DNA from 2 places in the Micromonospora sp. NPDC049107 genome. Region 1 is predicted to be linked to the other one. Evidence: riboswitches for the same ligand, from Rfam matches in the RefSeq annotation. Region 1 holds a riboswitch; the other holds the start of a gene.
What was found. A riboswitch is a leader RNA that binds a small molecule or an ion and turns the genes downstream of it on or off. The one in region 1 is predicted to bind thiamine pyrophosphate.
Positions count from the first base shown of each region.

Region 2: it holds a riboswitch for thiamine pyrophosphate, as region 1 does, so the genes downstream of both, thiE (thiamine phosphate synthase) here and AB0B55_RS31980 (ECF transporter S component) in region 1, are expected to answer to the same signal.

Region 1 covers NZ_JBEZEC010000019.1:53,521-63,617, forward strand. The annotation lists gene AB0B55_RS31940 (GNAT family N-acetyltransferase) at 1-127, shown strand, start outside; gene AB0B55_RS31945 (hypothetical protein) at 210-818, shown strand; gene AB0B55_RS31950 (hypothetical protein) at 1,441-1,608, shown strand; gene AB0B55_RS31955 (acyl-CoA dehydrogenase family protein) at 1,937-3,859, opposite strand; gene AB0B55_RS31960 (DUF6328 family protein) at 4,057-4,560, opposite strand; gene AB0B55_RS31965 (SIS domain-containing protein) at 4,680-5,429, opposite strand; gene AB0B55_RS31970 (AAC(3) family N-acetyltransferase) at 5,426-6,232, opposite strand; gene AB0B55_RS31975 (alpha/beta fold hydrolase) at 6,256-7,086, opposite strand; TPP riboswitch at 7,195-7,299, shown strand; gene AB0B55_RS31980 (ECF transporter S component) at 7,377-7,964, shown strand; gene AB0B55_RS31985 (ABC transporter ATP-binding protein) at 8,176-9,579, shown strand; gene AB0B55_RS31990 (energy-coupling factor transporter transmembrane component T) at 9,671-10,097, shown strand, end outside.
Region 2 covers NZ_JBEZEC010000011.1:113,601-123,697, reverse strand. The annotation lists gene AB0B55_RS25905 (hypothetical protein) at 1-2,257, shown strand, start outside; gene thiC (phosphomethylpyrimidine synthase ThiC) at 2,349-3,941, opposite strand; gene thiD (bifunctional hydroxymethylpyrimidine kinase/phosphomethylpyrimidine kinase) at 3,959-4,744, opposite strand; gene AB0B55_RS25890 (thiamine phosphate synthase) at 4,741-5,490, opposite strand; gene AB0B55_RS25885 (thiazole synthase) at 5,487-6,266, opposite strand; gene thiS (sulfur carrier protein ThiS) at 6,263-6,463, opposite strand; gene thiO (glycine oxidase ThiO) at 6,463-7,557, opposite strand; gene thiE (thiamine phosphate synthase) at 7,554-8,177, opposite strand; TPP riboswitch at 8,172-8,281, opposite strand; gene AB0B55_RS25865 (ThuA domain-containing protein) at 8,701-10,097, shown strand, end outside.

The DNA of each region.
Region 1 (10,097 bases):
CGAAACCGTCGTCCTGGCGTCCAACGACGAGGGCCTGCGGTTCGCCCGCCACCACGGCTTCGTCGAGACCGAACGGTACGTCCTACCGGGCGACACCATCGCGTTCGTGGACCTGCGGCTCGCCTGATCGACGGCTGGTTCCCGCCCTCCGGTCCGGCCACCGAATCGACGGGTGCCGGGCCGTCGTCGTTCGTGGCACGCTGTCCGACGTGAAGATCTACGCCGATCGGTTTCCGACCGCCGTCCGTCAGTTGCTCACCGACCTGCTCGTCGTCATCTGGGTGTACGCCGCGATCCGCGCCGCCCTCTGGCTGCACGACCTGGTGCAGAAGCTCGCCGTACCCGGGCAGAAGCTGGAGGGCGCGGGCAGTGGCCTCGCCGACAACCTCGCCGACGCCGGCGGCAAGGTACGCCGGGTACCGCTGGTCGGTGACGAGCTGACCGCGCCCTTCCAGCGCGCCGCCGACGCCGCCCGAGGGCTCGCCGACGCCGGCCGGGAGCAGCAGCACCTCGTCGACCAACTCGCCCTCGCCCTCGCCGTCGCGGTGCTGATCTTCCCGCTCGGTCTGGTGCTCTTCGGTTGGCTGCCGCTGCGGCTGCGCTGGATGCGCCGCGCCGGCTCGGCCGCCAAGCTCGCCGCCGTACCCGCCGGACGGGACCTGCTCGCGCTGCGCGCGCTGGCCACCCAACCGCTGGGCCGCCTCACCCGGATCGCGCCCGACGTCGCCGAGGCGTGGCGACGCGGCGACGACGACACCGTCGACGCCCTGGCCGCCCTGGAACTACGCCACCTAGGCCTCCGCCACAAATCCCGCTAACCCCAGCCCTCACCTCACGCCCGCACGCCCACCTTCGCGCTCGCCACGCGCCCTCGACGCACCCTCGACGCGCCCACCCGGGCCCACCCGGGCCCACGCCCTCGCCCCCGCCACGCGCCCACGCCCCCGCCACGCGCCCACCCGCGCCCACGCTCTCGCCCTCCCCACGCGCCCACGCCCTCGCCCCCGCCACGTGCCCTCACGCCGAGACCGTCACCCTCACCCCCGCCACACGCCCTCACGCCGACCGTCACCCTCACCCAGCCGCGCCCAAGCCCCCGCCCACGGGCGCGCCCTCACCCCCACCCCCACGTCCGCCCCACCCCGCCCGCACCCTCGCCCGTCGATCATGGAGTTCTGGTGGGCGACAAAGCACCCGTCAACCCCCATAACAGGCACCACAACTCCATGATCGACGAGGTCGGGCGGTGACCGCCTCGCGATCTTGCACTTTCTGTGGTGACTAAAGGGGCATACCGTGCCGAGTTGACGACCGAAAGTGCAAGATCGGCGCGGACACCGGACCCGGGCCGCGGGGGCGGGGGGCGCGGGGGCGGGGGGCGCGGGGGCGGGGGTGTGGCGGCGGCTCGGAGGGGCGGGTGCAGGCCGTTAAGGTCGTCGGGTGTTCTACTTCCTGATCGTCATCGCCGTCCTGCTGCTCGGCTACGCCGCCGTGCTGGTCTCCTTCGTCCGCCGGGGCAAGAAGATCCCGCCCGCCGCGTACCTCGCGCTGGCCGTGCTCAACGGTCTGATCCTGGCCGGGGTGTTGGCCTGGGCGGTCGCCCGCTGACGTGCCCCGCCCCGACCCGACCCGACCCGCGCCCCGCGCCGCCCCGACCCGCGCCGCCCCGACCCGCGCCGCGCCGCGCCGACCCGCGCCGCGCCGCCCCGACCCGCGCCCCGAGCCGAGCCGCGCCGCGCCGCGCCGCGCCGCGCCGAGCCGAGCCGAGCCGAGCCGCGCCGAGCCGAGCCGCGCCGAGCCGAGCCGCGATCGTGCTCGAACCAGGAAGTAGTGGCCTCGGGGTCGGAGGGATGCCACTGGATCCAGGATCGAGCACGATCTCCCTGCCAACGCCGCGATCGTCCCCGCCGATGGGGCGGGGGACCTGTCGCGAACGTTACGGTTTCGGGGGGATACGGCGGCGGACGTCCTCGGCGGTGGACGGGCCGGGCTCCCAGCGGGCCACCCAGGGCAGTTCGGCGGACGGGGTGACGACGCCCTCCTCCACGCTCGCGTAGCGGCCTGCGAGGATCCGCTTGGCGGCGGCGGTGTCGACCGAGTCGGTGTTGTCCCAGAGGGCGGCGAACAGCGCGTCCACCCGAACGCGGGCCTGCCGGCAGAACAGGTCGGCCAGCTCGACGTTCTCCGGGTGGGAGTCACGTTCGGCGGACGCGCGGACGCAGACGGCGGACATCGCGAACAGCTCCGCGCCGATGTCCACGATGCGCCCGAGGAACGCCTGCTTGCGCTCCATCTTTCCCTGCCAACGGGACATCGCGTAGAACGTCGAACGGGCCAGCTTGCGCGAGGAGCGTTCCACTTGACGCAGGTGGCCGGCGAGGGGGCCGAACTCGGCGTACGCCGATGGGCTCTGGCCCTTGCCGACCGTGAGGGTCGGCAGCCACCGCGCGTAGAACGCTCCCGCTCGGGCGCCGGCGCGGGCCTTGCGGCCGAGCCCCGCCTCCGGGTCGATGATGTCGCCGGCCACCGACAGGTGGGCGTCGACGGCCTCCCGGGCGATCAGCAGGTGCATGATCTCGGTGGAGCCCTCGAAGATCCGGTTGATGCGCAGGTCGCGGAGCACCTGTTCAACGTTGGCCGGGCGTTCGCCGCGGGCGGCCAGCGAGTCGGCGGTCTCGTAGCCGCGCCCGCCCCGGATCTGGACCAGCTCGTCGGCGATCTTCCAGGCCATCTCACTGGCGTAGAGCTTGACCAGCGCCGCCTCGATCCGGATGTCGTTGCGGTCGTCGTCGGCGAGCAGGCAGCACAGGTCGAGCATGGTCTCCATGCCGTACGTGGTCGCGGCGATGAAGGAGAGCTTCTGGGCGACGGCCTCGTGCTCGCCCACCGGTCGTCCCCACTGGACGCGGTCGGCGGCCCATCCCCGGGCCACGTGCAGCGCCCACTTGCCGGCGCCCACGCACATGGCCGGTAGGGAGAGCCGGCCGGTGTTCAGCGTGGTCAGGGCGATCTTGAGGCCCTTGCCCTCGCCGCCGATGACGTTCTCGGCGGGCACGAAGACGTCGTGGAAACGGGTCAGGCTGTTTTCCAGGCCGCGCAGGCCGACGAACTCGTTGCGCCGTTCCACGGTGATGCCGGCGCTGTCGCCGTCCACCACGAACGCGGTGATGCCGCCGCGTCGACCTTCGGTGGCGGGCACCCGGGCCATCACCACCAGCAGGGTGGCCACGGTGCCGTTGGTGGCCCAGAGTTTCACGCCGTTGAGCCGGTAACCGGTGCCGTCGTCGGTCGGTTCGGCGGTGGTGGCGAGGCGCGCCGGGTCGGAGCCGACGTCCGGCTCGGTGAGCAGGAACGCGGAGACCTCCCCTGCGGCGAGTCGGGGCAGGAAACGCTGCTTCTGCTCGGCGGTGCCGAACATCTTCAGCGGTTGCGGCACGCCGATCGACTGGTGGGCCGAGAGCAGCGCGCCGATCGCCGGGCTGGCCGAGCCGGCCAGCATCAGGGCCCGGCAGTAGTGCAGGTTGCTGAGCCCAAGGCCGCCGTACTTCCGGTCGATCTTCATGCCGAACGCGCCGAGGTCGGCGAGGCCGTGGAAGACGGAGTCGGGGATGGAGGCGTCCCGCTCGATGGCCGCGCCGTCCACCTCGGAGGTGACGAAGGAGCGCAGCTGGCCGAGGAACTCCTCAGCGCGGGCCACGTCGTCCGGGTCGGAGCGCGGCCACGGGTCGATGAGGTCGAGCCGGAACCGGCCGAGGAACAGTTCCTTGCCGAAGCTGGGACGGTCCCAGGTGGACTCGCGGGCGGCCTCGGCGACTCGGCGGGCCTCCTTCTCCGAGACCTGGCCCGCCTCGGCGGGCAGCGGCGCGGCGGTGCCGGCCGAGGCACCGGGTTCGGGGGCAGGACCGGATTCGGGGCCGTCCGGTGCCGGTCGGCCGTCCTGTGTCGTGGTCACGGCTGCCCCCTCGAAGCTCGGTGCGGCTGCTCGACGTGTGCGACTAACGCCACGCTACCCCCGGTTGTTACCCAGGGGTAGCGTGGCGGGAACATCGACGAAGATCAGCCCACGCTGAGCGTGTCCGGGTCGTCGTCCTCGTCGTCGATGTCGTCGTCACCCCAGTTGCGGCGGGCGAACGGCAGGATCACCCAGAAGACGAGGAACCAGAGCCCGGCCAGCGCGCTCAACACGAAGGCGATCGGCCGGTCCAGCACGAAGTCGGTGATCAGCAGCACCGCGCTGACCATGGCGATCAGCATGAAGGCGAGGCCGCCGGTCGCCATGAGGTGCGCGAACCGCACCAGTTCCGGCTTGCGCCCCTGGCGGAACAGCGCCCGGTGGAACGCCACCGGCGAAATGATCATCGCGGTGGCGGCGGCCGCGGCGAGCAGGGCGACGATGTAGACGTCGCGCTGGAACTCGCTGGTCCGGGTGAACCCGTTGCTGAACGGCAGGGTGAGCAGGAAGGCGAAGAGGATCTGCACGCCGGTCTGGGCGACCCGCAACTCCTGGAGCAGGTCGGCGAAGTTGCGCTGCCAGCGTTGCTTCTCGGTCTCCTTGGACACGCGCTACCTCCGGTGAGACGGTACTGCCGGCGGTCCCGGCCGCCGGCAGCAACGCCAATGCCCCACACGACCGAGCGTGAAACAGGCTCACGACACCTGCCGTTCATCGTGCGGCAATGTCAGGACCCGCGACGGATCCGACCCACGTACCGGGCCTCCAGCGCATTGTTGTGCGCGTCCCCGTCCGGGATGTTCGCCGACAGGTAGACCGGAGGCCGCTCACCCGCCGCGAGCAGCCGGGCCACCACCTCCACGGTGACCTGCTGGGCCAGCAGCGCGGCCGTGATCGAGGAGACCGCGCCGACCGCGCCCCCGTCGGGCAGCGGCAGCGTCGCGTCGCCGTACGGGGCGCCGTTGTCGAGCACCACGTCGGCGAGGTCGGCCAGCTTGCGCCCGGACGGGTGGCGGGAGGTCATCCGGCCGGAATGCTGTGCGGAGGTGATCGCCACCAGCTGGTGACCCCGCTCCTTGAGCAGCGTGGCGAACTCGACCATCGCGCCGTTGACCCCGGAGTTCGAGGCGAGCACGAAGATGTCGGCGGGCCGTACGGGAGCCAACGCCCAGAGCCGGTGCGCCACCGCCGGGTCCCGTTCCAGCAGCGGCCCGAGCACGTCGGCCGGCTCGCCGCCGAGCAGCACCAGGTCCCGCAGGGCGATCCGGTTGGTGGGTACCAGCCCGCCGGCCCGGCCGGCGATCTCCATGGCGAGGGCCTCCGAGTGCCCGGTGCCGAAGGCGTGCACCACCCCGTCGGCGCGTACCGCCTCGGCGATCAGGTCGGCGGCCCGGCCCACGGCCTCGGCCTGGCTGGCGGCCACCCGGGACATCGTCTCGGTCACCACCCTCAGGTAGTCCCCGGCGCTCACCGTCATATGTCCTCCGTCCGTCTGTTGCGGGCGAACCACCGCACCGCGAAGTCGACCGTCGCCCGCTGGCGTACCAGCCTCGCCGTCCCGGCGCCCACCGGGCCGACGCGGACCACCGTCGTGGCATCGAGGTCCCGGCCCAGCGCGCCGAAGTCGCTTCCGTCGAGCCGGACGTCCTGCCACCACACCCATTCCCGGCCGCCGTCGGCAGTCCGCACCGCCGCGCCCAGTCGCTCGCGGACCAGGGCGGGACGGCGGTACTCGGCCAGGTGCAGCGAGGTGTTGACGCTGTGGTCGACTCCGAGCAGCAGCACGTCGGCGTCCAGGTCGTAGAGCCGGGCCAGCGGCGAGCCCTCGCCGAGCATGTCGGCCAGTTCGTGCCCCGCCACCACCTGCCCGGCCGACGGGCCGAGCGCCGCGAACGACACCTGGGGATGCGTGCTACGCATCGCCGAGGGCCAGCAGCGGACCGTCTCGGCGAACACGCCCATGTGCCGGCTCGGCGTGACCGCCGGGTCGAAGCCGGGCATCTCGGCGCGGATCAGCGGCCACCAGTCCACCGGCACCGGCGGGTTGCGCCACTGCGCGGGGTCGCTGTTGTCGGGGGTGTGGGTGGGTACCACGATCGTGCCGTCCGGGCCGAGCGCGTCACGCAGCGCCAGCGCCAGCGCCTGCGGTCCGCCGCAGACGTAGCCCAGCGGGCGCATCCCGGCGTGCACCAGCACCGTCGATCCGGGGCGTACGCCCAGCAGGCGGAGCTGCGCGGCGATCGACCGACGGGTGCCCGGCCCGCCGACGGGCGCGGTCACAGCTCTCCTCCGCCTGGCACGGCTCACGCCGTCCCGGCGACCCGCGCCAGGACCGCCTCGGCCAGCGCGTCGGGCGCGGCGTCCGGGATCCAGTGGGTCACCCCGGCCAGGGGTACGAAGCGATAGTCGCCGGTGACGTTGGCGGCGCACGCCTCGGCGGCGGTCCGGCCGATCGCGACGTCCCGGTCGCTCCACACGTAGGTGGTCGGTACGGCGACCGGGGCCACGGCGGCCAGGTCCGCGCGGGACATCGCCCGGTACCAGTTCAGGGCGGCGGTGAGCGCGCCCGGCTCGCGCATCGGGTCGGCGTAGCGGTTCACCCGGGTGGCGTCGCCCACCCCGCCCAGCAGCTTGCGCAGCGCCGTCGCGTGCCACGCGAGCAGCACCTTCTCGGCCTTGCCCGGCTTGCGGAACAGCGCGATGTACGACGACCGGGCCTTCTGCTGGCCGTCCGTGGCGAGCGCGTGTGCCATGGCCGCCGGGTGCGGCACCGACACCGCCGTCAACGTACGGACCCGCTGCGGGTGCGCGGCGGCCACCGCCCAGGCCACGACCGCGCCCCAGTCGTGGCCGACGAGGTGCACGGCGTCCAGGCCGAGCGCGTCGAGCACCGCGACCGCGTCGGCGACCAGTTCGGGAATCCGGTACCCCGCCACCTCGGCGGGGCGCGCGCCCGGCGAGTAGCCCCGCTGGTCGAGGGCGTACGTGCGCAGTCCGGCGGCGTGCAACGGCGGCACGACCTCGTCCCACTCGCCGCTGTGCTGCGGAAACCCGTGCAGCAGCAGGACGGGGACGCCGTCGGACGGGCCGCCGGTGCGTACCTCGAATGTCAGACCCCGCGCGTCGACCTGCATGATCGTCAGCCTACCCAGCCGTCGTCGCGCCGACCCGGATGCGCCGGCCGCGGGGACGCCCTGCTGGGCTGTTACCCCTGGTCGGTGCTAGCGTCAGCGAGACAACTTCACATCCGACAGGGGAGCGCACAGCGCTGAGAGTGCGGGCACGCCCGCAGACCCTCGAACCTGATCTGGGTAATGCCAGCGCAGGGAGTTCGGTCGACCTCCAGCCGCGCCGTGGGTCCGGTGCCACCGGACGCGCGGCGTGCGTCTTCTCCTGGTTCGTTTCACTGAACTGGGAGCACAGCATGGACAACACCACCAGCCGTTGGCGCACGATCGACATCGTGGTCGCCTCGGTGATCGCGGTCGCCTTCGGCGTCATCTTCTGGGCCTGGGGCCTGGTCTGGAGCGCCACCGAGGGCGCGTTCGCCTTCTTCCCGCCGGCGCAGACGCTGATCTACGGCGTCTGGCTGATGCCGGCCGTGGTCGGCGGGCTGGTCATCCGCAAGCCCGGCGCGGCGCTCTACTGCGAGACGGTGGCCGCCGTCGTGTCCGCGCTGCTGGGCAGCCAGTGGGCCGGCACGGTCATCCCGCAGGGCATCGTGCAGGGCATCGGGGCCGAGCTGGCGTTCGCCGCGTTCCGGTACCGGTCGTACCGGCTGCCGACCGCCGTGCTGGCCGGCGCGCTGACCGGCCTCAGCGCGGCCCTGTTCGACTTCTTCGTCTGGAACGCCGAGTACGCGCTGGGCGACTACCGCATCCCGTACGCGCTGCTCACCATCGTCAGCGCCACGATCATCGCAGGTGTAGGCGGCTGGGCGCTCACCCGCGCCCTGGCCAACACCGGCGCCCTGGACCGCCTCCCATCAGGCCGAACCCGCGCGCTGGTCTGACGCTGTCCCGTCCGACCCTGTCCCGTCCGACCCTGTCCCGTCCGACCCGGCCTCGTCCGACCCGGCCTCGTCCGACCCGGCCCCGTCCGACCCGGCCTCGTCCGACCCTGCCTCGTTGATCAAGAGGTTCGCGTCACCACGAGGCGGAATTCTGACACGAACCTCTTGATCAACAGCGTGTGGGGAACCGGGAGGAGGGGTTGTGGGGGTACTGCTGCGGGGTTTTGGGTGGCGGCACGCCGGGCGGCGGGCCTGGGCGCTGCGCGGGGTGGATCTCCGAGTGGAGGACGGCGAGCGGGTGCTGCTGCTCGGGCCCTCGGGAGCCGGCAAGAGCACCCTGCTCAGCGCACTGGCCGGGCTGCTGCCGGACGACTCCGGTGAGCAGGAGGGCACCGTCGAGATCGACGGGCTCGACCCGCGCAAGGGCCGGGAGCGGGTCGGCATCGTCTTTCAGGACCCGCAGTCCCAGTTGGTCATGGCACGCAGCGGCGACGACGTCGCGTTCGGGTTGGAGAACCGGGGCGTACCCGCGGACGAGATCTGGCCGCGCGTCGACGAGGCGCTGCGGCGCGTCGGCTTCCCGTACCCCCGCGACCGCAACACGGCCGCCCTCTCCGGCGGCGAACAGCAGCGCCTCGCCCTGGCCGGCGCGTTGGCGCTGCGGCCCAGCCTGCTGCTGCTCGACGAGCCGACCGCCAACCTCGATCCGGACGGCGCCACCCTGGTCCGGGGCGCCGTGTCGGGCGCGCTGGACGCCGACACCACCCTGATCCTCGTCGAACACCGGGTGGCTGAGGCGTTGCCCCTGGTCGACCGGGTGGTCGTCCTGGAGCCCGGCGGCGGCATCCGCGCGGACGGGCCACCCGACGCGGTCTTCGCCACGCACGGCGACGCCCTCGCCGCCGAGGGCGTCTGGGTGCCCGGTCACCCCATCGCGCCGCGCCGGGCCACCGCCGCCGCCGGCGACGTGCTGCTCACCGCCGACCGGCTCGGCCTGCCGTCGCGGCTGGGCCCCACCGATCTGGCGGTACGCGCCGGAGAGGCCCTCGCCGTACGAGGACCGAACGGCGCCGGCAAGTCCACCCTGGCGCTGCTGCTCGGCGGGCTGCTCAAACCGGGTACCGGCCGGGTCACCGCCTCGGCCGAGCTGGCCGACGCCGACCATCGCACTCCCCCGCACCGCTGGCGCGCCCCCACGCTGGCGCGGCGCATCGGGTCGGTCTTTCAGGACCCGGAGCACCAGTTCGTCACCGGCACCGTCTTCGACGAGCTGGCGCTCGGCCCACGCCGGACGGGTCAACCCGAGGCAGCGGTCAAGGCGACGGTGGCCGGGCTACTCGAGCGGTTACGACTGACCCGGCTCGCGGCGGCCAACCCGTACACCCTCTCCGGTGGGGAGGCGCGACGCCTCAGCGTGGCGACGGCCCTGGCCACCGCGCCACGCCTGCTGATCTGCGACGAACCCACCTTCGGCCAGGACCGGCGGACCTGGGGCGAGCTGGTCGACCTCTTCGCCGACCTGCGCGACGCCGGGCACGGCGTCGTCAGCGTCACCCACGACCCGGACTTCGTCGCCGCGCTCGCCGACCGCACCGTCACCCTGGAGCGGTCGTGAGCGCGGCGGCGCGCAACCGTCACCTCGGAGCGATCGTGAACGCGGCGACGCGCCGCTACCGACGCCGCAGCGCCGAACAGGAGCCACGCCGATGATCAGCATCGAGCCGGTCGCCCGGCCCGGAGCGCCGTTGGCCCGCCGCAATCCGGTGGCGAAGCTCGCCGCCGCGTTGGTCTTCTCGTTCACCCTGCTGGCCACGCTCGACCCGGTGGCACCCGCGGTCGCCATCGCCGTCGAACTCGCCGTGCTGCCGCTGTTCGGCCTGCGCTACCGGGTCCTGGCCCGGCGGGCCCTGCCGCTGCTGCTCAGCGCCGTCGGCATCCTGGTCACCCTGGTGCTCTTCGCCGCCGACCAGTCCGGTCGCGTCCTGCTGGACGCCGGGCCGGTGCTGGTGAGCACCGGGGTGCTGCTCACCGCGCTCGGCCTGGTGCTGCGGATCTTCGCGGTGGCCCTGCCCGGGGTGATCGTCTTCGCCACCACCGACCCGACCGACCTGGCGGACGCGTTGATCCAGAACG
Region 2 (10,097 bases), on a different contig from region 1:
CGGGGCTGCGGCGGCCGCCCTGCTGCGCTGGCCCGTCGGCGTCCGCGCCGCCGACTCCGAGGCGATCGCGCCCACCGACATCCTGCGTCCGCTGCCCACCGGCCCGACGCTGCCGGGCGGTGACCAGGCGACGCCGGCGGACCAGGCCGAGGACCACCCCGGGCCCGCCGGCCGACAGCTGGTCGAGACGGCTGCGGGTCCGCGTGCCGGTGACGACACCACAGGTGTACGCACCGTCCCCGCCCACTGGGACTGGCCGTCTGCCACGGTGAGCGGCCAGCACGGCCCGGTCCCCGCCGACGCGACGCGCGCGGGCGAGAGCCCTCGACCCGCCGGCCCCCGCCAGCGGTCCGACGCCGCCGGGTCGGCAGCGGACGCCGCGACTCCGGACCCGTTCGCCACCGGCGCACGGCACGACCGCACACCGGCCCGCGCCTCCTGGCTGACCGACCCGACCGGCGAGTTCACCGCCGGGCGGCAGCCGTCGAGCCGCGACGAGGACGCGACCGGCGGTGCCGCCGACCCGGCCCGTACCGCTGCGACGTCCACCACGCCCGCGTCGGCAGCCGTCAGCCCGACGCCCACCACGCCCGCATCGGCAGCCGGCAGCCCGACGCCCGACGCGGGCGGCGACGGCGCGACAGACAGCGCGACGACCGGCTGGGACAAGCCGGGCAGCGACCGCACGACGATCAGCGCCACGCAAGCGCCGCCCGACATGGAAGCCCCGGTCGGCACGGACGGCTCCGGTGACACGAGCACTCCGCTTGCGGGCGCCACCGTCACTCCGGTCGCCCGTAGGGCGGGCACGCGGGCCGGGGGCGGCGCGGGCACGCCGAGCGCGGGCGACACCGGCGAGCCGGTCGCGACCAATTCCGGCACCCCGAGCACGCAGGGCACGAATCCGCAGGTCGTGGCCGATGCCGGCACGCCGAGCACAGGCCCGCAGGTCGTGGACGTGGCTGGGCCGAGCACGGGTCCACAGGTCGTGGAGGTCGCCGGCACCACGAGCACGGACAGCGCCGCCGACACGGACAGCGCCGCCGACGCGGGCAGCGCCGCCGACACGGACAGCACCGCCGACGTGTCCACGCCCAAGCCGCGTCGCTCGCGCAAGCCGAAGTCCGTACCGGCCGCCACCTCGACGACCGCCACCTCGACGACCGCGGCCGAGGACGGCACGGCGGCGGCCACCGGGACGAACACCAGCGCGACGTCAACCGCCGGAGCGGCGCCCACCGGTACGAGCACCGAAGCGACGACCGGCGGACGCGCCAAGCGGACGGCCCGCGCCGGCAAGGGCGCCGACGTGACAAGCGCCGACCAGCCGCTCGGCAAGGACGCGCCGCGCCCCTCCCCCGAGGGTGAAGGCGTCGAGCCCGGCGAAGCGGCACGGACCGCTGCAGCGGAACCCGACGCCCTGGTCGCCGAAGAGGGTGCGGTCCTGCCCGCCGACGGCTCCATCCCGGTCGCGGAGCCCGGGGCGGGCCGCCGCACCGGACCGGCGACGGCCGAGGGTGGCACCGGCGCTTCGCTGTTCGGCGAGCCGACTGCGGGCGACGCGGGGGCCGACCGGTGGACGCCGGCAGCGCCGGCCTGGTCGGCCACCCCGTCGTGGACCACGGCGTCGACCGACCCGGAACCGTCGACTGCGGATGCGGCCGCGAGCGCCGAGGAGTCGACCGACTGGACGCCCCGCTTCCGGCACCGGGCACCCCTGCCCGACCTGAGCCGGGTGCCCACCTGGGACGCCTTCGACACCACCCGCCGCGCCAGAGCATCGGATCAGAGCACCGGTACGCCGGACCAGAACACCAGCGCGGCCGAGGCCGGCACCGCCGGACCTGCTGTCAGCACGCCGGACCAGACCCCCGCCGGTACGACCGACCAGGCCAGGGCGATGGCCGCCCTGGCGAGGTCCATCGTGCCGCCGTCGATCACTCCGGTCGTACCGGAGCAGGGGGACGCGTCCACCACCGCCGGCAGGGCCGAGCCGGCGAACGACCCCGCGCGGACGTCCACGGACGACGGGCGGTCCTCCCGGCGAGGGCGGCTCGGCGGGCTGTTCCGGCGTAACCGGGTGCGGGCCGACGAGGAGAGCCGGCCCGCGCCCGATGCGGCGGAGCCGCTGCCCTCGCAGGACGAGGAGTTCGTCGACTGGGTCGCCGGCCTGAGCAAGCCGGTCACCGACAACGAGCCCGAGCAGGAGAGCGGCCGTCGCTCGCTGCGCTCCACCGGCCGCCACCACCGCGACTGAACCGACCGACCCCGGGTTCCGTGAATTCGGGCCTTCCTGCCGGCCAGGACGCCCCGACTTCCCGGAACCCGGGGTCGACCGCGCCAAACCGTCAGGCCAGGGGCAGGTAGACCTTCCCGCCGCCGGAGACGAACTCCTCCGACTTGTCCTTCATGCCGCGGGCGGCGTACTCCTTCAGCTCCTGGGTGATCTTCATGGAGCAGAACTTCGGGCCGCACATCGAGCAGAAGTGGGCGGTCTTCGCGGGCTCGGCCGGCAGCGTCGCGTCGTGGTACGAGCGCGCGGTCTCCGGGTCCAGCGAGAGGTTGAACTGGTCCTCCCAGCGGAACTCGAACCGTGCCTTCGACAGCGCGTCGTCCCACGCCTGCGCGCCGGGGTGCCCCTTGGCCAGGTCGGCAGCATGGGCGGCGATCTTGTACGCGATCACGCCGGCCTTCACGTCGTCCCGGTCCGGCAGGCCGAGGTGCTCCTTCGGGGTGACGTAGCAGAGCATGGCGGTCCCGAACATGCCGATCATCGCCGCGCCGATCGCCGAGGTGATGTGGTCGTACGCGGGCGCGATGTCGGTGGTCAGTGGACCGAGCGTGTAGAAGGGCGCCTCGTGGCACCACTCCTGCTGGAGGTCCACGTTCTCCTTGATCTTGTGCATGGGCACGTGACCCGGGCCCTCGATCATCACCTGCACGTCGTGCTCCCAGGCGACCTTCGTCAGCTCACCGAGGGTGCGTAGCTCGGCGAACTGCGCCTCGTCGTTGGCGTCCGCGATCGAACCGGGCCGCAGCCCGTCACCGAGCGAGAACGTCACGTCGTAGCGCGCGAGGATCGCGCACAGCTCCGCGAAGTTGGTGTACAGGAAGTTCTCCTCGTGGTGCGCCAGGCACCAGGCCGCCATGATCGAGCCGCCCCGGGAGACGATCCCGGTCACCCGGTCCACGGCCAGCGGCACGTACGGCAGCAGCACCCCGGCGTGCACCGTCATGTAGTCCACGCCCTGCTCGGCCTGCTCGATGACGGTCTCGGCGAACACCTCCCAGCTCAACTTCACCGGGTCGCCGCCGACCTTCTCCAACGCCTGATAGATCGGCACCGTCCCGATCGGCACCGGGGAGTTGCGCACGATCGCCTCACGGGTCTCGTGGATCCGCTTGCCCGTGGACAGGTCCATCACGGTGTCCGCGCCCCACCGGGTCGCCCAGGTCAGCTTCTCCACCTCCTCGGCTACCGACGAGCTGACCGCCGACGTGCCGATGTTGGCGTTCACCTTGACCAGGAACGCCTTACCGATGATCGCCGGCTCGCACTCCGGGTGGTTCACGTTCAGCGGCAGCACCGCCCGACCGGCGGCGATCTCGGTCCGGACCAGCTCCGGGTCGACGTTCTCCCGGATCGCCACGAACTCCATCTCCGGCGTCACCACACCCGCCCGCGCGTACGCGAACTGCGTGGGCCGACGACCCTCCGCGCCGGCCAGCGGCGTGCCCGCGCCCCGCACGGGGGCCACGTCACCGCGCTCGGCGATCCACGGACCACGCAGCGCCGGCAACCCCACCGCCGGGTCCGACCCCGGGCCGGACGTGTCGTAGAGCCGTACCGGCGGATGGTCACCGGTCAGCGTCACCTCCGCGAACGGCACCCGCACATCCGGCCGCGACCCCTCGACGTACACCTTGCCTCGTGCCTGCATGACAACCTCCCTGGTGATCAGGCGGACCAGCCGAAGTGATCCAGCGGCCCGCGCCCCGTGCCCAGCTCCCAGCCCCGCCCGCCGGTCAGCGCGCGGAACACGTACTCCTTGGCGACCTGCACCGCCGCCGGCACCGGATCCCCCAGCGCCAGCCGCACGGCGACGGCCGCCGAGAACGAACAGCCGGTGCCGTGGGTGTGCCGGGTGTCCACCCGGGGACCGCGCAGCAGAGTGGTGACGCCAGCGCCGCACAGCACGTCGACCGCCTCGTCCCCAGCGACGTCGCCGCCGGTGACCACCACGTACTCCGGGCCGCCGGCCGCAAGCGCCTCGGCGGCCACGACCATCCCCGCCACGTCGTCCACGCCACGTCCGGTGATGGCCGCGGCCTCCGCGCAGTTCGGCGTCGCCACCCGGGCGTACGGAAGCAGCCGCTCCACCGCGCCCACCACGCCCAGCCGGTGACCGCTCGTCGCGACCAGCACCGGATCGACGACGAGCTGGGGCAACCGACCGTCCCGGGCCGCCTGAGCCACCACGTCGGCGACGGCCGGGGTGCCGAGCATCCCCGTCTTGACCGCGCCCACGGTGAAGTCGGCGAGCACGCTGTCCAACTGCTCCGCGACCGTGCGCGGTGGCAACGGCAGGACGGCGTCGACACCCCGGGTGTTCTGCGCGGTGACCGCCGTGAGGACACTCGTGCCGTACGCGCCGAGCGCCGCGAAGACCTTGAGGTCCGCCTGGATGCCCGCGCCACCGCCGGAGTCGGAGCCGGCGATGGTTAGCGTGGTTTTCGGGGTCACTGGCTTTCCTTCGTGGTCGCGGTTTGGGGCGGCGGCCGACCGTGCCCACTCCGGGCGGTCAGGCTTGATCCCTGCGTGGGCACGGTCGGCCGCAGCCCTGACCGGGGGACCTCCGTGCGCCCGTGCCGGCCTTTTAGGACCTTCTGGGTGACCGCCTCTTCGAAGGCGCTGGTCAGGTTTGCCGCTGCCTCTTCGGGGTTTCTTGCGCGCATGAGTGCGCCGAGTACTGCCACTCCGGCGGCTCCTGCCTGCACGCAGGCGGTTACCTGTTCCGGGGTTTCGATGCCACCCAGCGCCAACAGGGGCACCGGGCTGATCTCGATCAGCTTTCGCAGGCCCGTTGCTTGTAGGGGTGGGCCGTAGCCGGGTTTGGTGGTGGTGGGCCAGATCGGGGAGAGGGTGGCGTAGTGCTCGGTGGTGAGGCGGTTCAGTTCGGTCTCGTTGTGGCAGGAGCGGCCGACCAGACCGTGGCGTGGCGGCGGGTACGGGCCGGCGGCCGGCAGGTGGACGACGTCGCCGCCCAGCGGGTCGGGGCCGGCCACGATGAGGGTCCCGCCGGCGTCGGCGAGGATCGCGCGTAGCTCGACGGCGAGGGCGGCGCGCTCGGCGCGGGGCAGGTCCTTCTCCCGCAGCACGACCCAGCGCACTCCCCCGGCGACCGCCCCCGCCACGACCCGTTCGAGACCGCTCCTGGCGACCAGCCGATCGGTCAACAGGACCACCCCGGCCGGCGGCGACCCCGTCACAGGTTCGGTCTTCCCTCGTCGGGGGTGGACGCGAGGGCGTGGAAGCGCCGGGCGATCCGGCCCGCGCCCGCCGCCAGGCGGCCGGCCTCGACGGCGTACCGCATCGCCGTCGCCATCGCCACCGGGTCGGCGGCCCGGGTGACCGCGCTGGCCAGCAGGACGGCGTCGCAGCCCAGCTCCATGGCGAGCGCCGCGTCGGAGGCGGTGCCGATGCCGGCGTCGAGGATCACCGGCACGTCCACGCTCTGCCGGATCAGCCGGATGTGGTGCGGGTTGCCGATGCCGAGTCCCGAGCCGATCGGCGCCCCGGCGGGCATCACCGCGGCGCAGCCCACGTCGGCGAGGCGGCGGGCGAGCACCGGGTCGTCGCTGGTGTACGGCAGCACCGTGAAACCGTCGGCGACGAGTTCCTCGGCGGCGCGGAGCAGCTCCACCCCGTCGGGCAGCAGCGTCCGCTCGTCGCCGATCACCTCCAGCTTCACCCAGTCGGTATCGAACGCGTCGCGCGCCAGCCGGGCCACCTTCACCGCCTCGGCCGCGGTGTGGCAGCCGGCCGTGTTCGGCAGCAGCCGTACGCCGCACCGGTCCAGCAGGTCCAGCAGCCCGCCTCCGGTGCCCGGGGCGGTGTCCACCCGGCGCAGTGCCAGCGTGACGAGTTCCGTGCCGGACGCCCGGATCGCCTGCTCCAGCACGTGCAGGTTCGCGGCCCCGCCGGTGCCGAGGATCAACCGCGAGCCGAACGTCTCCCCACCCAGTTCGAACGGCACGCCGCTCACCCGCCCTGCGCGGCGGTGAGCACCTCGACCTGGTCGCCGTCGCGCAGCTCCGTGGCCGGCCAGCCGGCCCGGGGCACCACCTCGCCGTTGACCGCGACCGCGACGCCACGCTGGTGCGGCGCGACGTCTTGGACCAGGTCGGCCACCGACACACCGCCGGGGACGCTGCGCCCGGCTCCGTTCACCGTCAGCTCCATCACTCCTCCTCGAAACTGCTTCTCGGGCCGGCGAACCGGTCGGCGCCGAAGCCGGTGAGCAGCGGGTCGGGCGTTCCGGTGAGCACCAGTTCGGTGATCGCCTCGGCGGTGACCGGGGTCAGGACGATGCCGTGCCGGTGGTGCCCGGTGGCGGCCAGCACGTCCGGCCGGCCGGGCAGCGGCCCGAGGATCGGCGCGTTGTCCGGGGTACCGGGCCGCAGCCCGGCGACGGCCTCCACCAGGTCGTACTCGGTCAGTTCGGGCAGCAGGTCGACCCCGGCGCGCAGCAGCCGCTGCACCGCGCCGGCGGTGACGGTGGTGTCCGACCGCTCCTCGACCGTCGCGCCGAGCACCACCTCGCCGTCGGCGCGGGGCACCAGGTAGACGTGCTCGCCGTCGGCGTACCCCCGGATCACGTGCCGGAAGCCCGGCGCGACGCCGCCGGGCGCGCGCAGCCGGAGGATCTGGCCCTTCACCGGCCGAACCGGCAGGCCGGTGAGGGCGGCGGCGCCGCAACCGGCCGCGACCACCGTGACTCCGGCCTCCACCTCGGACAATCGCCGGACCGGCCGCGGCACGAACGCCGCGCCGGCCCGCCGCGCGGCCGTGCGCAGCGCCGGCACCAGCCGCCGGGGATCGACCTGGTGGTCGGTGGGCGCGAACGCGCCGCCGCGAACCCGGGGCGCGAGCGCCGGCTCGCGGTCGCGCAGCTCAGTGGGGCGCAGCGCCGTCACCGGCAGATCCAGACCCTGTTGGTACGCCCACAGCCGGCGGGCCTCGGCCAGGTCGTCGCCGGTCAGCCCGACCATCAGGGTGCCCTCGGTCCGGTAGCCGATCGTGGCGTCGCTGGCGTCGGTCAGTTCGGCGGCGAACGCGGGCCAACGCGCGGCGGAGGCCACCAGCAGCTCGGTCAGTCGCCGTTCCCCGAAGTACGCCTCGGCGACCGGGGAGAGCATCCCGGCGGCGACGGCCGACGCCCCCGACCCGGGCGTCGGGTCGTGCACCTCGACGCGCAGGCCACGGGTGGCACAGCGCCACGCGATCGCCAGCCCGATCGGGCCCGCGCCCACCACCGCCACGTCGGCGCGGGTCACGCCAGCGCCCGCAGCAGGTCGGTGGTAGCCCGTCCCGGATCGGCGGCCGAGGAGACCGCCCCGACCACGGCCACCCCGTACGCCCCGGCGGCGCGCAGCGCCGGCACCCGGTCGGCGGTCACTCCCCCGATCGCGATGACCGGCACGTCGACGGCGTCGACGACGTCGCGTACCCCGACTGCCCCGATGGGGTCGGGCAGGCCGGACTTGGTGCTGGTGGCGTGGCACGGGCCGACGCCGAGGTAGGTGGCCCCGGCGACGACCGCCTCGACCGCGCCGCGCGGCTCGCGGGCGGTGACGCCCAGCACGCCGGTGGGGCCGAGCACGTGCCGGGCCGCGGCGACCGGCAGGTCGTCGGCGCCGACGTGTCCACCGGCGGCGTCGACCGCCAGCGCCACGTGCAGTCGGTCGTTGATCAGGCACGTCGCCCCGTACGGCGCGCACAGCGCGAGCACCCGGGCGGCCAGGTCGTACGCCTCGCGGTCGGTGGCGGAGTCCTGGACCCGGACCTGCACGACGAGGTCGGCGTGGGCCGCCGCGAGGGCGGCCCGGACCACGGTGAGGGGATCGCGCCCGGGTCGGGTGTCGGTGATCAGATGCAGTCGTCCAAGGGACGGCACGGCAACGCTCCTCCCTGCGCCGGCATTACCCGGATCAGGTTCGACGGTCGGGGGCTGTCAGCCCCCCTCTCAGCCCGGTACACCGGGCTCCCGTGGGTTACTTGCGTGTCACCGTACGACAGTTCGGCCTCCGCTGCCAAGGGTGGGTCATCGACCCGAGGCGGCGTATCGATCGGGGTGCTTTCTCCTGTCCTGTTCGGAATGTCGCCCGCCGTTGCAGAACCGTTACCCGCCGGCATCTTGCCGGACATCGATGCAGCAGAACTAATTTGTTCAGCGATTCGACAAAATGCCGGCGTGGACGCCCTGGCACGGCGTCCCCACCGGCTCCATCTGGGACGGTCTTCGGCGAGCCGGCCCCGCGATCCCTGTCCACCGCGACATTGGAGGCGGCGTGTCCCGTTCTCGTCGTGCCCGTTTACCACTCACCGCTACCCTGTTGTCCCTCGCCCTGACGTCGACGGCCCTCATCGGGTCCCCGGCGCAGGCGGCTCCGACCGGAGCACAGATCCCCGCGCGAGACGTGCCTGTCGCGGCTCCGCTCTCCCAGGCGGCGCCGAACGCGCCGAAGGCCGCTGCGGCCGACCCCTACTCCGTCCTGATCTTCTCGAAGACCGCCGGCTTCCGGCACGACGCCATCCCCACCGGCATCGCCGCCATCCAGCAGCTCGGCGCCACCAACGGCTTCACGGTGGACACCACCGAGGACGGTGCCGCGTTCAGCGACGCCAACCTCGCCAAGTACAAGGCCGTGATCTGGCTCTCCACCACCGGTGACGTTCTCAACGCCGACCAGCAGGCGGCCTTCGAGCGGTACGTGAAGGCCGGCGGCGGTTACGTCGGCGTCCACGCCGCCTCGGACACCGAGTACAGCTGGGCCTGGTACGGCGACCTGGTCGGCGCGTACTTCGCCAACCACCCGCAGAACCAGCAGGCCACCGTCAAGGTGGAGGACCCGGCCCACCCGTCCACCGCCGGACTGCCGGAACGCTGGTCCCGGTTCGACGAGTGGTACAACTTCCAGACCAACCCCCGGTCGGACGTGCACGTCCTGGCCAGCCTGGACGAGAAGAGCTACACCCCGGGCGCCGGCGCGATGGGCGCCGACCACCCGACGGCGTGGTGCCAGGACTTCGACGGTGGCCGCTCCTGGTACACCGGCGGCGGGCACACCCGTGAGTCGTACGCCGAGCCCGAGTTCCTCAAGCACCTGCTCGGCGGCATCCAGACGGCGGCCGGCGTGGTCGACGCCGACTGCGGCGCGTCGAAGACCTCCAACTTCGAGAAGGTCACGCTGGACAGCAACACCAGCAACCCGATGGAGCTGGACATCGCCCCCGACGGGCGGGTCTTCTACATCGAGCGCGACGGTCGGGTGCAGATCATCAAGCCGGACACCGGCAACACCGTCACCGCCGTCGACCTGGACGTCTTCACCGGCAACGAGGACGGCCTGATCGGCATCCGGCTCGACCCGGACTTCGCCACCAACAAGTGGGTGTATCTCTACTACGCCCCGAACGACAACGTCACGCGCAACCTGCTGTCCCGGTTCACCGTGACCGGCGACACCATCGACCTGGCGAGCGAGAAGCAGGTGCTGCGGGTCGACACCCAGCGCAACACCTGCTGCCACGCGGGCGGCAGCATGACCTTCGACAGCGCCGGCAACCTGTACCTGGCCACCGGTGACAACACCAACCCGTTCGAGTCGAACGCGTACGCGCCGCTCGACGAGCGTCCGGGTCGCCAGGACTACGACTCGCAGCGCACGTCGGCCAACACGAACGACCTGCGCGGCAAGGTGCTCCGGATCCACCCGGAGGACAACGGGACGTACACCGTTCCGTCCGGCAACCTCTTCCCGGCCGGCACCGAGAAGACCCGTCCCGAGATCTACGCGATGGGCTTCCGCAACCC